2 regions of the Paenibacillus sp. J22P277 genome follow, and region 2 is predicted to be linked to the other one. Evidence: riboswitches for the same ligand, from Rfam matches in the RefSeq annotation. Region 2 holds a riboswitch; the other holds the start of a gene.

Region 1 (7,177 bases), on a different contig from region 2:
TCCTGCTGCATCTCCGGCTCGGTGAGCAGGCAGCTGTCCAGCGCCGCGATCATCTCCGCCTGATTCATGTCGATGCCGATGAACACGATTTTGTTGATCCGGTCGCCGTAGACGGGGTCCCACTGCGCCGCGATATCCGGCTCCTGCCGGAGGATCCCCCGCTGCTCGGCCTGGGGAAGCGCCGCGACCCAGTAACCGGAAGGACCGAACTGGATGGACGGTCCCGCCTGGCTCAGACTCTGGCCCATCGCGTTGCGCGAAGCCAACCACACCATTCCCTTCGCCCGCACGACCTCCTCCGGCCAGCGGCTCATCCAGCGGTACAGCCGCTCGGGATGGAACGGCCGAACGCGCTCGTACACGAACGAAGCGATGCCGTACTCCTCCGTCTCCGGCGTATGATGCGGTTTCTCCATTTCCCGGATCCAGCCCGCGGAGACGCTCGCTTCCTCAAAATCGAACAGCCCCGTATGGAGGATTTCCGCCGGATCCACGGCACCGTGGCTGGCACGGAGAAGCTTGGCTCGCGGCTGCAGCTTCCGCAGCACGCCTTCCAGCTCCGCCAGGTCCGTGTCGTCCATCAGATCGCATTTGTTCAGCACGAGCACGTCGCAAAATTCGATCTGATCGATCAGCAGATCCACGACGTCCCGGGTATCGTCCTCGCCGACCGCCTGGCTGCGGGCCAGCAGCGAATCGCCGGAGGAGAAGTCGTGCCAGAACCGGTACGCGTCCACGACCGTGACCATGCAGTCCAGCCGGCAGAACCGGGATAAATCGATGCCCTGCTCCTCGTCCACGTAGGAGAAGGTCTGCGCGACGGGAACCGGTTCGCCGACGCCCGTCGATTCGATGAGGATGTAATCGAAGCGTCCCTCCAGCGCGAGCTGCTCCACCTCCCGAAGCAGGTCCTCGCGGAGCGTGCAGCAGATGCAGCCGTTCGACATTTCCACCAGCTTCTCGTCGGTGCGGGACAAGCCGCCGCCTTCCTTGACGAGCGACGCGTCGATATTCACTTCGCTCAGATCGTTGACGATCACGGCCACCCGCAGGCCGTCGCGGTTTTGCAGCACATGGTTGAGCAGCGTCGTCTTGCCGGAGCCGAGGTAGCCGCTAAGGACGGTTACCGGAATTTTGTCGGTGTTCGGAAGGTTCATGGATATACCTGCTTTCATGCGTAATTTTTACGAATTGAATCCAAAACGATACTTCGGCGACAGGTTACGGACCATTACGAATCGCGAGGGAGAATTCCATCGTCGTTAATCGTAATATTTACTATTAAAAGATATCAGCCTCGTCCTCATCCGTCAACCTGTAAATCCGACATGCCCGTAGGCAGCCCTGGCATTACGCCCCGATGAAAGGCATCCCTCCTGACCATCCCCTCCGTGCAGCACGCCAGCCGAACGGCAACGTCAGCCATAATGCCGCATCGATTATCGTAGGCAGCTATCCTGATTTTCCCTATAATGGAACTAAGCAACGCCTACCGCTGCTCCCTTGCCGAAACTAATTTCACAAAATGGAGGAAGCTCTTATGCTACAGCTCAACCAGGTTTGCATCACCGGCACCGACCGCGGGATCGGGCTCGAATTGGCGAAAGGCCTGCTTCGGGCCGGCTGCACCGTGCATGCGGGCGGCATCGTCGACCCGAATCCCGAGCTTGCGCAGCTGTCCGCGCAATTCCCGGGACGGTTGCATCCGTTCCGGCTGGACGTCGGAGACGACGCAAGCGTGAAGGAAGCCGCGGACCGGATACGGAGCATGGCGCCGGCGCTCGACATGCTGATCAACAACGCCGCCCTGCTCGGGGACACGGGGAAAACGATCGCGGACGATCTGGATTTCGGCGACATGCAGCGGGTCTATAACGTCTCCGCGCTCGGCGCGATCCGCATGGCGAACGCGCTGCTTGAACCGGTCATGAACGGCGGCAGGCTGATCGTAAACATCAGCTCCGAAGCCGGAAGCATCGGGAACAGCCATCGCGAGGCGTGGTTCGGCTATTGCATGGCCAAAGCCGCGCTGAACATGGGCTCGACCATCATCCATAACCGGATCCGCAAGGACGGCGGACGCGTGCTGCTCCTTCATCCCGGCTGGGTGAAAACGTTCATGGGCGGCAGCTGGAACGACGCGGGCACGCATACCCCCGAGGAAGCGGCCGCTCATATCCTGCGGCTAATCGAAGCGCGAGGCGGCGAGCTGCACGATTCGCCCCTATACTTGGAAGCGGATACAGGCAACGAGCTGCCTTGGTGAAGAGAGGAGACACGACGATGAACGAATCCGTTCAAGCGCTGCTGCTTGGGGATTTCACGGCCGCGCCTTGGCATCCGCTGGAGCCGGCGCGCGCGGAGCTGCAGTCCATTCTTGGCGGCGATTTCCATCTGGACGCCACGGAAGATTACGATGTCCTGACCCGGCTGGATCAAGCGGCATCCCCCTTGTGCATCTCGTATACGGACTGCTGGCAACGCACCTTGAAGCCCGAACAAACGGCAGGACTCCTGCGGTACGTCGCGGGCGGCGGCGGCCTGCTCGTGGTCCATAACGGCATATCGCTGCAATGCAGTCCGGAGCTTGCGCAGCTGATCGGCGCCCGCTTTACCGGACATCCGCCTTGCCAGCCGCTCCGCTACCATCCCGTTGCCGGACATCCCCTGCTCGAGGGCGTCGACGCGTTCAGCCTGGACGAAGAGCCGTACTTCTTCGAATTCGATCCGTTATCGGAACGCGAGGTGTTCCTCGAATACGAATTCGAAGGGAACCGTTATCCCGCCGGTTGGACGCATCCTTACGGGCTTGGCAAGGTCGTCTACCTGCAGCCGGGGCATCATGCCCCTTCGTTCAAGCCCGCGTCTTATCGGCGGCTTGTGCTGAACGGCGCGCGGCGGGCTTGCGGCCGTTAAGCCAGGCCGCTCCCCGAATCGCAAATAAGGCGATCCTCCGGTTCTCGACCGAGGATCGCCTTATTCGTCTTATGAACTGCTCGACCGGGCTCCGCCGGACGCCTGCTTGTTCACGTTAAACGCGGCACGCTTCGATGCATCGGCGAGATGCGCCCTTTCCGACAACGCCATAGGCCTGCTGCTGCCGTTAAACTTCGCGCGGCGCGCATCGAAACGCGCTGACCGGCTTGCCGGGGCCTCTGCATCGCGCCATCTCGTCTACGCCCCGAGCTTCTCCGCCGCATCCACCGTATGCTTGAGCAGCGTCGCGATCGTGACGGGCCCGACGCCCGCGGGAACCGGCGTGATCGCGGACGCATGCCGCGCGCACGCCTCATAATCGACGTCGCCGACGTTGCCGGGGTTATAGCCGGCGTCGAGCACCACGGCGCCCGGCTTGATCCAGTCGCCCTGCACGAAATTCGGCTTGCCGACGGCGGCGACGACGATGTCCGCGAGACGCACGATCGCGGGCAGGTTCTCCGTCCGCGAATGGCAGGTCGTCACGGTCGCGTCCGCGTTCAGGAGCATGGCGGAGACGGGCTTGCCGAGAATCGGGCTTCTGCCGATGACGACGGCATGGCGGCCGCGCGCCGGCAGCCCGTAGTAGTCCAGTATCGCCATGATCGCCGCCGGCGTGCAGGACGGAAAGTCCGCGAAGCCGAACGCGTTCTGCGCGAAGCCGAGCGTCGTGACGCCGTCAACGTCCTTCCGGATGTCGATGGCTTCGAAAGCCGCGCGTTCGTCGATCCCGTGCGGCACGGGATGCTGCAGCAGAATGCCGTGCACGGAGGCATCCTCGTTCAGCTTCCGAATCGCGCCGATCAGCTCCTCCGTCGTCGTGCCGGCAGGCAGCTCCACGCGGATCGACGCGATGCCGAGGCGCTTGCAGGCGTTGCCTTTCATCCGCACGTACGTCGCGGAAGCCGGATCGTCGCCGACCAGCACCGTCGCCAGACACGGTTTAATTCCCCGTTCCGCCAACCTGGCGATGCGCGCCTCCAATCGTGCCTTGATGCTGTCGGCGACCGCGTTGCCGTCCAAAACAAGCTGGTTTGCATGAGTCATGTTCCGTCACCCTTTCCGTGTTAGATGCGCAGAAAAACAGAAAGAGGCAAGGGGGAATTCCCCCTTACCTCTGCCCAGGCGTACGGCCGTATAAACGATGTGCTCCCCCGCGGTTCGCCGCGTTACGCCAGTCACACACGCTTTTGAATCGATGCTTGTATTATACGCCTGCAACGGATGCGGAGCAATCCCTTGCACGGAGCCGCACGGAACTTGGCGGCGGACGGCCATCAAACCTGCCTGGCCGAGAATTCGCGATGTACCGTACATGCCGCGAATCCGCCCGATATCGCAGAACGACGACCCGCCCTCATACGGTGAACGTCACCATCCGCGCATATGCGTCCCGGTGCATGTACGCCTGCGCCAGCTCCGTCTTGTTCGACTGGAGGAACATGCGCACGAGCGAGCTGCTCGTCTGGATGTCCTTCAAATAAGGCGAGAGGTACACGGTGTCCGCCTTCGTCGTGCTCCGCATGTACTGTTCCAGCTGCAGCTCGTACTCGAGGTCCGTGGAGTTGCGGATGCCCCGGATGACGGCCTTCACGTTATTGGCGTTGACGTAATCCGCCACGATGCCCTCGAAAGGCACCACGACCGCGTTCGCCATTTGCGCCAAGGACAACTGCACGAGCTCGGTACGCTGCGAGATGTCGAAATAATGCTGCTTGCTCCGGTTGTTCGCGATGATCACATGCACCTCGTCGAACAGGCTCCCCGCCCGCTCGATGACCGAAATATGCCCCAGCGTGATGGGGTCGAAGCTTCCCGCGTAGACGACCTTCATGCCTGCTCCTCGCTCGGCACCACGGCGTCGCGGATCTGCTCGAACGTGAGCGGCGCGTAATCCCAATGCTCCACGCTGACGTTGAAGTAACTGACGCTCTCGTACTTCTGCCCGTGGATATGGCCGTGCACGTTCACGTAAGGCATGTGCTTGTTCATGTACATCGGCTCGTGGGACAGGAAGAAGAAGTCCTTGTAAATGATCGGATGCTCGCTCACCTCGTCGAAACCGACGTCCAGCCACCATTGGCGGGAGCGGCCCCGATCGTGATTGCCGAGGATCAGATGCTTGTACCCGTTCAGCCGCGAGACGATCGCTTTGGTCTTGTCCCGGTTCAGGAACGAGAAATCCCCGAGATGGAACACCTTGTCCCCTTCGCCGACGACCGCGTTCCATTTCTCGATCATCGCCTCGTTCATCTCGTCGGCGTTCGCGAACGGCCGCGATTCGAAATCGATGATATGCTTGTGACCAAAGTGATGGTCGGAGATGAAAAACACCTTTTGCATGGATGACCACGCTCCTTGTTATGCGTTTAACCGTTCTCGGCACTTCGCGCGGCTGCCCGGGACTCGACGCCGTAAGATGCTGCCCTTATTCCGTGATGGTCGCCAGCAGATCGGCGCGCAGCGGCGTGAACGTTTCGACGACGACCGTGTCCGCCAGCGCCGTTACCTCGTGTACCGCATCGCCGGGGATGAAGAGCTGCTCGCCGGCTTCGGCGACGATGATCGTTCCGTTCATCTCGAGCTGCAGCCGGCCGCTGACGACGAACGTCAGCTGCTCGTGCGGATGGGCGTGCGCGGTCCCGACCGATCCGGTCTTCAGCGTCACCATCATGCTCATGATCGACTCGCCCGGCGGGAATATTTTGCGTTCGATCCCCGGTCCGGATGCATGCCATTCGTTAAAGCGCGGCATCAGGCTTCGCCTCCCGGCACCAGCAGTACTTTGGACACGCTGCCCGGCTGCTTCAGCAGCGTTTCGAACCAGCGGCCGCCTTCGCCGAGCGGCGCTTCGACCACGCCGTCGGCCAGTCCGATGCGGCCTTCCTCGATCCATCGCAGCGCCGTGCGAAAATTCGCCGTCGAATAAGCGAAAGCGCCCGTCATCGTCACTTCGTTCCGGATCGCGATATTGACCGGCAGCGCCGACTCTTCCTCGTGCAAGCCCGTGAATACGGCGCGGCCGCCGCCCTTGCAGGCAAGCACGCACTGCCTGCGCGTCAGTCCCGCGCCGACCGCGTCGAACGCGACGTTCACGCCGGCGCCGCCGGTCAACCGCTTCACTTCTTCCAGCGTGTCCCCGCCGTCCGCCGGGCAGATCGTATGCTTCGCCCCCAGCTTCGCGGCGATCGCCAACCTGTCCGCGTTCATGTCGACCGCGATCGCGTCGCGCACGCCATACTGCAGCACCGCCTGCAGCGCGAGCAGTCCGATCGGCCCCATCCCGATGATAAGCACCGTGTCCGTCGGACGCGGCGCGGCCAACTCCGCCGCGCGAATGGCGCACGCTGCCGGCTCCGTCATCGCCGCCTGCTGCAGCGTCACCGCGTCCGGGACGGCGTAAACGAACGCCGCCGGGATCTTGACGTATTCCGCATTGCTGCCGGGCAGCGCGGCGGAAAGCAATTTACGCGAGACGCACAGCTGCTGGTTACCGCCCGCGCATGGCTCGCATTGGCCGCAGGTCACGAGCGGATTCGCCGTGACGCGCTGGCCGATTCGCCACCGGCCGGCCGCTTCGGCGCGGCTGCCGACGGCGGCGATCGTGCCGGAGAACTCGTGGCCGAATATCATCGGCGGCTTGCGGAGCGAGTTTTTGCCCAGGTACCCGCTCAGCTCCGATCCGCAGATGCCGGAGTATGCCACGCGAATGAGGATATCGTCCTCGCCCGCGACCGGCATGTCCGTTTCCCGGATCGTCATTTCCTGCGGTCCTTCATAGATAAGTGCCTGCATGCGCAACTTCCCCTCTCACGCGATTGGCTTTCGTCTCGCAAAGGCTTGGAAAATTTCGGCTTGTCTCTCCCTCATGGTAGCATTCCGCCCGTAAAGTAGAAAGCCCCTTTCTTGGCTCCTGTTCGACGCCGGAGCATTCGTTCGGCGCCTCCGCTCGAGACCGCTGCCGCGTCCGATGGGCGAAGCGCCGGCACGCGACAAGCGGGCAACCTCAAAAAAGCCGCCGTTCTCCCGGCAGCCTCATGCATTCATTCTCGGATCCCCCGATCAGCCCATGAAGATGCGAAGCAGGCCGGCTAATTGTTCAGGGCGCTCCAATGCCAAGCAATGCCCGCAAGGCAGGGTTTCCGGCGTCACGTGTTCCGCGACAAGTCCGGCGACGCGGTGAACGTCCCCGTCCATGAAA
Region 2 (7,177 bases):
AGTTGGCGCCGCAGACGAACACGGGGCAGCCAAGCTCTTGGCAGGCATCGATCAGCGTATACGCCGCTTGAAGCTCTTCCTCGATGATGCTGCCGTCCTTCGCGATTCTGTCCGATCCCCAGCGGCCGACCGATCCCACTCCGACGCCCGTCCGCGCGCCGGCCGCTTTCAGCTCGGGAACGGCCGCGGCGAATTCGCCCGCCGGCGAGCCGACGTTGATGCAAAATTCCAAGAACGACAAGCCGAGGCCCGCGGCGTAGTCAAAGCTTTCCGCCTTCGGATCGGCGATGATGCCTAATTTCATGTTCGTTTCTCCTCCATTCGATTTCCAATCTCGCGCCTCTGCGCGCCGGCCGCTCGTGCAGCCGGCCTCTATTCATTTCGACGAACGCGCGCCCCATCCTGCCAGCAGCGTCAATCCGCAGGAACGGAGCGCCGCTTCGCCCGCCGCGATATCGTTCCGCGCGCTTCCGGCTGCCTTGGACGCGGCGCGGCGAATGGCAATCCATCCCCTTTTTCTTGTATACTGGCATCAATAGATGACCAGCTTGCCCAGACCACCCGGAAAGAAGGAAACAGCCATGACCCTATCCGTACAGGCGGAGCTTCCGCGCATCCTTGCTTTGTTCCCGAGCTTGGCCGAGGTCGCTCCCGAGGATTGGGAGAAAGAAGACATCGGCATAGTCGAGCTGCAGCCCAATTACCTCGTTCATGAAGGACAGCTTCTCGATTATGCGGTCCTGCTGCTTGACGGTACCATTCGCATGTTCAAGATCAGTCCCGGCGGAAGGGAGATCACGCTGTACCGCATCCAAGGCGGGGAGTGCTGTCCGCTCATGATGACCAGCATCCTCGGCGAAAGCGAATACGAGGCCTCCGCCTGCATCGAGAAGACCAGCCTGGCCTTGGCGATTCCAGTGGGGTTGTTCAGGGAATGGATGGACCGTTACCGCGGCTTCCGGCAATATATATTCAAAATGGTGGGCAAGCGCCTGATCCTCATGTCCAATCTGCTGGACAACATCAACTTCAAAACCATCCCGGGGCGCGTCGCGGAATTTCTCTACGAGCAAACCGCGTCCGGAACCGCTACGCTGGACATGACGCACGATTCGATCGCCACGGAGCTCGGCACGGCGCGGGAAGTGATCAGCCGCACGCTGAAGAGCTTCGAGAAAGAAGGCATCCTCGCCCTTGCGCGGGGCCGGATAGCCGAGATTAAGCGCGGCGAATTGGAACGCTACTTGGAATATTGAGCACGGACGAAAACAGTCGATTCCCGTAGAGGAATCGGCTGTTTTTCTTGTTGCCGGTGGGCCGCTTCCGCCTTGGAATCGTTTTATCGCTTCGTGTGACTTTGTCACGGAAGAGAGCCCGTACGGGATGGTAAGCTTCATCTCAAGAACGAGCAAGCCAATTCAAAGGGGGAAACGATTCATGAGAAACGTAGGAGGAGCGGACCGGACGATCCGGATCGTGCTGGGCATCGCGCTGTTGTCGTTGTTTTTTGTTCTGCCGGGGTATTACAAATTATTCGGTCTCGTCGCCATGCCGCTGCTGTTCACGGGCTTGACGCAGCGCTGCGCGATCAACCAGCTGCTTGGCCGAAACACCTGCAGAATCCGTTAACCGCCTAACGGACAAGCAATGAACGCCGGGAAACTCGCCAAACGAAAAAAGTCGTTGGTCCGCTGCGGGAAGCAGCGACCAACGACTTTTTCGTTATCGGGCCGGTCTAAACCAGACCCGACTATTGACCGGATTTTAATACGTCATGCCCGGATACAGCGGGTATTGCGACACGAGGTCGCTGACCATGCCGCGCGCCTTTTCAAGCACGGCTTCGTCTTTCGGGTTCTTCAGCGTCATCGCGATGACTTCGGCGATCGTCTTCATCGCGTCCACGCCCATGCCGCGGGAAGTAGCCGCAGGCGTACCGATGCGAATGCCGCTCGTGACGAACGGGCTGGTCGGGTCGAACGGAATCGCGTTCTTGTTGACCGTGATTCGAACGGAATCGAGCACATGCTCGGCGTCCTTGCCCGTGATGTTCAAGTTGCGCAGGTCGATCAGCATGAGGTGGTTGTCCGTGCCGCCGGAGACGATGTTGATGCCTTGGGCGATCAGCGCCTCAGCCAGCGCTTGCGCGTTGTCGATGACGTTCTTGCCGTATTCCTTGAACGACGGCTGCAGTGCTTCGCCGAACGCGACCGCCTTGGCCGCGATGATGTGCATCAAAGGGCCGCCCTGGGAGCCCGGGAAGACCGCTTTGTCGATCGCCGCCGCCCATGCTTTGCGGCATAGGATCATGCCGCCGCGCGGTCCGCGGAGCGTTTTGTGCGTCGTGGTCGTCACGAAATGCGCGTAAGGCACCGGGCTCGGATGCAGACCGGCGGCGACCAGACCCGCGATATGCGCCATGTCGACGAAGAGCAGCGCGCCCACGTCGTCGGCGATTTTGCCGAGCGCTTCGAAATCGATGATGCGCGGGTACGCCGAAGCGCCCGCGACGATCATGCGGGGACGGTGCTTGAACGCCAGCTTGCGCACTTCGTCATAGTTGATCGTGAACGTGTTCTCGTCGACGCCGTAAGCGACGAAGTTGTACAGAATGCCGGATGCGTTGACCGGGCTGCCGTGCGTCAAATGGCCGCCGTGGGCCAAGTTCATGCCGAGCACCGTGTCGCCGGGCTGCAATGCGGCCAGGTAAACGGCCATGTTCGCTTGCGCGCCGGAGTGGGGCTGGACGTTCGCGTGCTCGGCGCCGAACAGGTCCTTCGCGCGGTTGCGCGCGATATCCTCGGCGATGTCCACGTGCTCGCAGCCGCCGTAGTAGCGCTTGCCCGGATAGCCTTCGGCGTATTTGTTCGTCAGCACCGTGCCCATTGCTTCCAATACGGCTTCGGATACGATGTTCTCGGAGGCGATCAGCTCGATGTTGTCGCGCTGGCGCTGCAGCTCGAGGCCAAGGGCTTTCATGATTTCGGGATCTTGCTTGCGTAGGTTTTCCATGATTATTCCTCCTAAAGTTTTATGGCGAAGCACGAACCGGCGTGGGCCGGTTCGGAGAATAAAACAACTTCGAAAGCATACGCTTCGTTTTATGGCGAAGCACGAACCGGCGTGGGCCGGTTCGGAGAATAAAACAACTTCGAAAGCATACGCGTTTTTAATTGCTCAGTCGCAATTGTCGCTCGCGGCATCCGACTCCGATGGGCGCGAATAAACCGCCCGTTCCCCGCCGATCAGCTTCGGACGGGTGAAGGCCATCGTCACGTGCGCCGAACCGATGGACCGGATCGACGGCCGCACCGGCACCGCCACGCGCTTCAAATGCATGCCGATGAACGTGTCGCCGATGTCGATGCCCGCATGCGCCTGCACCGTTTCCGTCAGCACCGCGTCCCGCAGCGCGCCGAACGCATACGCCGCCATGGAGCCGCCCGCCTTGCGCACCGGCACCGCCGAGACCAGCTCAAGCCCGTAGCGCTCCGCCGCTTCGCGTTCCATGACGAGCGCCCGGTTCAGATGCTCGCAGCATTGGAACACCGGATAGAAATCCAACTCGCCCCGCACGGCCTCGATGCCGCCGTAGATCGCCTGCGCCGTCTCCAGCGTACCGGACGTGCCGATTCGCTGGCCGAGCACCTCGCTCGTGGACACGCCGATCACGAGCAATTGCCCCTTGCGAAGGTTGGCGGCTTCGGCAAGCTCGCGCACGACGGTCTCGACATCTTTGGTCAACCGAGCCGCACTTCCGCCCGCTGCCGTATCGTTCATGTCGGATCCGCTCCTTATTCCGCGTGCGCCGGCTGCGCGTTTTGTTCTTCGATCCGCTTCACCTTGTTCAAGCGGCCGACATGGCGCTCGCCGTTCGAGAACGGCGTTTCCAGCCAGATGCGGATGATTTCTTGAGCCACGCCCGGTCCGATCACGCGCTCGCCCATGGCCAGCACGTTCGTGTCGTTATGGTCGCGCGTCGCCTGCGCCGAGAACATGTCGTGCACGAGGGCGCAGCGAATGCCGGCCACCTTGTTCGCGGCGATGGACATGCCGATGCCCGTGCCGCAGATCAGAATGCCGCGGTCGGCCTTGCCCTGCGCGACGCGCTCGCAAACCGGCAGCGCGTAGTCCGGGTAATCGACCGATTGCTCGCAGGTACATCCGACGTCCTCGATTTCATGACCCAGCGACTGTATATAAGGCACGACGATTTCTTTGAGGCGGTAGCCCCCATGGTCTGCTCCGATGGCGATTTTCATCCTTGATATACCTCCCAATGAGACCGCGCAATGGCGGAAATTGTCGATTCGCAATGGTTCTAGTATACCTGATTTCGCCGGAAAAGACGAAAAAAGAGCAAGCATGCTCACGCACGCTGCTCTTTGCCCAGGCGACCGGCCGTATGATCCGATGCTCCACCGTGGTTGGACCCACTTTCGTCGCCAGTTACATCGGAAACCGTCTTTAATTAGCTTTATCATACCGGATCGGGCCGGCAAAATCAATCCTTCGCCGCAATCGCCAGCGCCCGTTATTTGCGCTGCTGCAGGCGTTCCAGCAGCTTGCGCAGCGCCGCTTCGATCTCGGCCGCGCTGTCCTCGTAGACGTGCAGCGGGCCGCCGAACGGATCGGCAATGTCGAAGCTCGGAATGGAAGCTTCCAGCTCCAGCAGCCGCCGGCGCTCCGCGTCCGTCAATTGCCCGCCGAGGGCTTGCTTCATTTGGAAATCCGTATAGAGGCTCTCCAGCTCCGCGATGCGTCCCAGCCCCTCTTCGTCGCGATGGACGAACTCCAGCAGCGTGTACGTCTTGTCCACGGCGCTCGGAAATCGCTGCAGCAGGTGGCGTTTATGGCTGGCGGTCATCGTCAATATAAGATCGGCCCACGTCACGGAGCCGCTTTCGAGCGCGGTGGAGCCGTTGTTATGGCGGATGTCCCGGCGCCGCAGCACCGATTGCGCGTGCGTCGATACGGGAAGGCCGTCCACGGTCGAAACGCCCGCGGAGCGGACCTCCAGCGACATCCCGCGCTTCTGCGCCAAATCCCGAAGCATCGCCTCCGCCATCGGCGAACGGCACGTGTTGCCGGTACATACGAACAAGATCCGTTTCATGCGAGAACCTCCTTTAGGTGGGCTTCGGAATTCAGAACAAGATGAGCAGCCCGAACGTCAATAAAATCACGCCGCCGACCGCCTCGCCGTAACCGCCCAGGCTCGAGCTGACCCGGCGGCCGATCAGCAGGCCCGAGATGGACATGACGCCGCCTGCGAGGCCGAATAGCAGCACCGCCAGCAGCATATCCACGGCAAACATGCCGAGCGACAGGCCGACGGAGAAGGAATCGATGCTGACGCTGAGCGCGAACAGCAGCATCCCCCAGGCGCTGCGATGATTGATCGACGGCACCGCGTCTCCGCGCAGCGAGCTGTAGATCATATGGCCGCCGAGCAGCAGCAGCAGCGCCCCGCCGGCCGAAGTCGCCACGCCGCCGAGCAGCGTGCCGACGTATTTCCCCGTAAAAATGCCCATCAGCGGCATCATGATGTGAAATAGCGCGATAATCGCGCTCAGCTTGAGGACATCAAGCAGCCGAATGCCTTTGAGCCCGATGCCCACGCCCAAAGAAAAAGCGTCCATCCCGAGCGCCAACGCGATTACGATCAGCGTCAGCAGCTGTCCGGCCTGCAGGCCCGCCTCAACCATGCCATCCACTCCCTGTCCATCATCTCATCCAAGCATATGCGGACAAGACAGGAAAGATGACGGAACGCCGGGACAAGCGGCAAAGCAAGCGCGGAACGCTTCGCGGGGGCGAGCCGGAGAGGAAGGCCGGCGACTGCGCATTTCAGGAACCGGCGCCGCTGTCAGCGAGTCGGGCGGATGACGTCTCCCGCTCGATGCTAGTCGATGGTTGTTTAATGCTATGATGCCGTCGCTTCCGATCGGCTGCTTGGTGCGATTTCTGCGCCTCGCCGGCCGAATCTCCGCCGCCATTGACGTGGACGATCGCGTGGCTGGCGGCCTTGGCCTTGCCGTTCATGAGCGTGCCCGATCCGTCCTCGGGATACGTCTCCCGCGCCTTGACGTGCGTGTCGAGCCGCCTTAGACGCGGACGACCGCGTGGTCGGCGGCCTTGGACAGGCGGTTCATGAGCGCATGCCCGATGCCCTGCTCGGGGCATGTCTCCGCCCAGATACGCTGCACGCCCCGCGCGTCGAATTCGCGCAGCGCGGCGTATAAGCCGTGGGCGGCCGTGTCGAGCCGGGCCAGGCTGCCCATGACGAGCACGCAGTCGGCGTCGTACCCGGCGGCATGCTCGGCGAAAGCGAGCACGCCGGTGCGCTCTCCGGCCGCGCGCGCATCGCGAACGGAAGAGCCGATCCAAGCGGTAACCGCTGCCTGATCGCCTTGGACCAGCTGCATCTGTCCTTGCGGCGCGTAATGCGCGTACTTCATGCCGGGCGAGCGCGGCGCCTGCTCGCCGCCCGCGTCCGCTGCGCGCTCGGGCGCGGCGACGGCATCATAGACGACCGCAGCCCCGGCTTCGCGCAAAGCCTCGGCAGTCACGCCGCCGGGGCGCAGGATTCGCACCGTGCCGCCGTCCACCAGCTCGATGACGGTGGACTCCAGCCCGACGCCCGACGCGCCGCCGTCGACGATCCCGTCGATGCGGCCGCCGAGGTCGCCTTGCACATGCGACGCCAACGTCGGGCTTGGGCGGCCCGACCGATTCGCGCTCGGCGCCGCGAGCGGGCAACCCGACTGCGCGATGAGCGCGAGCGCGACGGGATGGGCGGGCATCCGCACGGCCACGGTCTCGAGGCCGGCGGTTACGCGCGGCGACACCGCGCCGGTCTTCGCCGGAAGCACGAACGTGAGCGGTCCCGGCCAAAACCGGTCCATCAGCCGCTCCGCCAACGCGCCGGCGCCCGCCGGTGCAAGCGGCAGCGTCAACGACGCAAGCTCCGCGCGATCCGCGATATGCACGATGAGCGGATTATCCGACGGCCGGCCTTTGGCCTCGAAGATACGCTCGACCGCGGCCGTGCTCCTCGCGTCGGCGCCGAGCCCGTATACGGTTTCCGTCGGAAACGCGACGGTTCCGCCCGTCCTCAGCAGTTCCGCGGCCGCCCGCAGCCGCTCGGCATCCGGCGCCCGGCCTTCCACGCGCC

Evidence for each region. A riboswitch is a leader RNA that binds a small molecule or an ion and turns the genes downstream of it on or off. The one in region 2 is predicted to bind ZMP and ZTP.
Region 1: another riboswitch for ZMP and ZTP. It lies ahead of AC50YL_RS25985 (bifunctional 5,10-methylenetetrahydrofolate dehydrogenase/5,10-methenyltetrahydrofolate cyclohydrolase); the one in region 2 lies ahead of rpiB (ribose 5-phosphate isomerase B).

The regions. Positions count from the first base shown of each region.
Region 1 covers NZ_JBXENS010000007.1:468,893-476,069, reverse strand. The annotation lists gene AC50YL_RS26000 (GTP-binding protein) at 1-1,157, opposite strand, end outside; gene AC50YL_RS25995 (SDR family NAD(P)-dependent oxidoreductase) at 1,541-2,266, shown strand; gene AC50YL_RS25990 (ThuA domain-containing protein) at 2,284-2,916, shown strand; gene AC50YL_RS25985 (bifunctional 5,10-methylenetetrahydrofolate dehydrogenase/5,10-methenyltetrahydrofolate cyclohydrolase) at 3,175-4,023, opposite strand; ZMP/ZTP riboswitch at 4,089-4,168, opposite strand; gene coaD (pantetheine-phosphate adenylyltransferase) at 4,334-4,810, opposite strand; gene AC50YL_RS25975 (phosphoesterase) at 4,807-5,319, opposite strand; gene AC50YL_RS25970 (cupin domain-containing protein) at 5,405-5,731, opposite strand; gene AC50YL_RS25965 (zinc-dependent alcohol dehydrogenase) at 5,731-6,771, opposite strand; gene AC50YL_RS25960 (alpha/beta fold hydrolase) at 7,039-7,177, opposite strand, start outside.
Region 2 covers NZ_JBXENS010000011.1:103,122-110,298, forward strand. The annotation lists gene AC50YL_RS32490 (sugar phosphate isomerase/epimerase family protein) at 1-304, opposite strand, end outside; gene AC50YL_RS32495 (Crp/Fnr family transcriptional regulator) at 582-1,256, shown strand; gene AC50YL_RS32500 (YgaP family membrane protein) at 1,438-1,629, shown strand; gene glyA (serine hydroxymethyltransferase) at 1,765-3,012, opposite strand; gene AC50YL_RS32510 (TIGR01440 family protein) at 3,178-3,780, opposite strand; gene rpiB (ribose 5-phosphate isomerase B) at 3,795-4,262, opposite strand; ZMP/ZTP riboswitch at 4,381-4,463, opposite strand; gene AC50YL_RS32520 (low molecular weight protein arginine phosphatase) at 4,535-5,116, opposite strand; gene AC50YL_RS32525 (manganese efflux pump MntP) at 5,148-5,708, opposite strand; gene AC50YL_RS32530 (L-threonylcarbamoyladenylate synthase) at 6,108-7,177, opposite strand, start outside.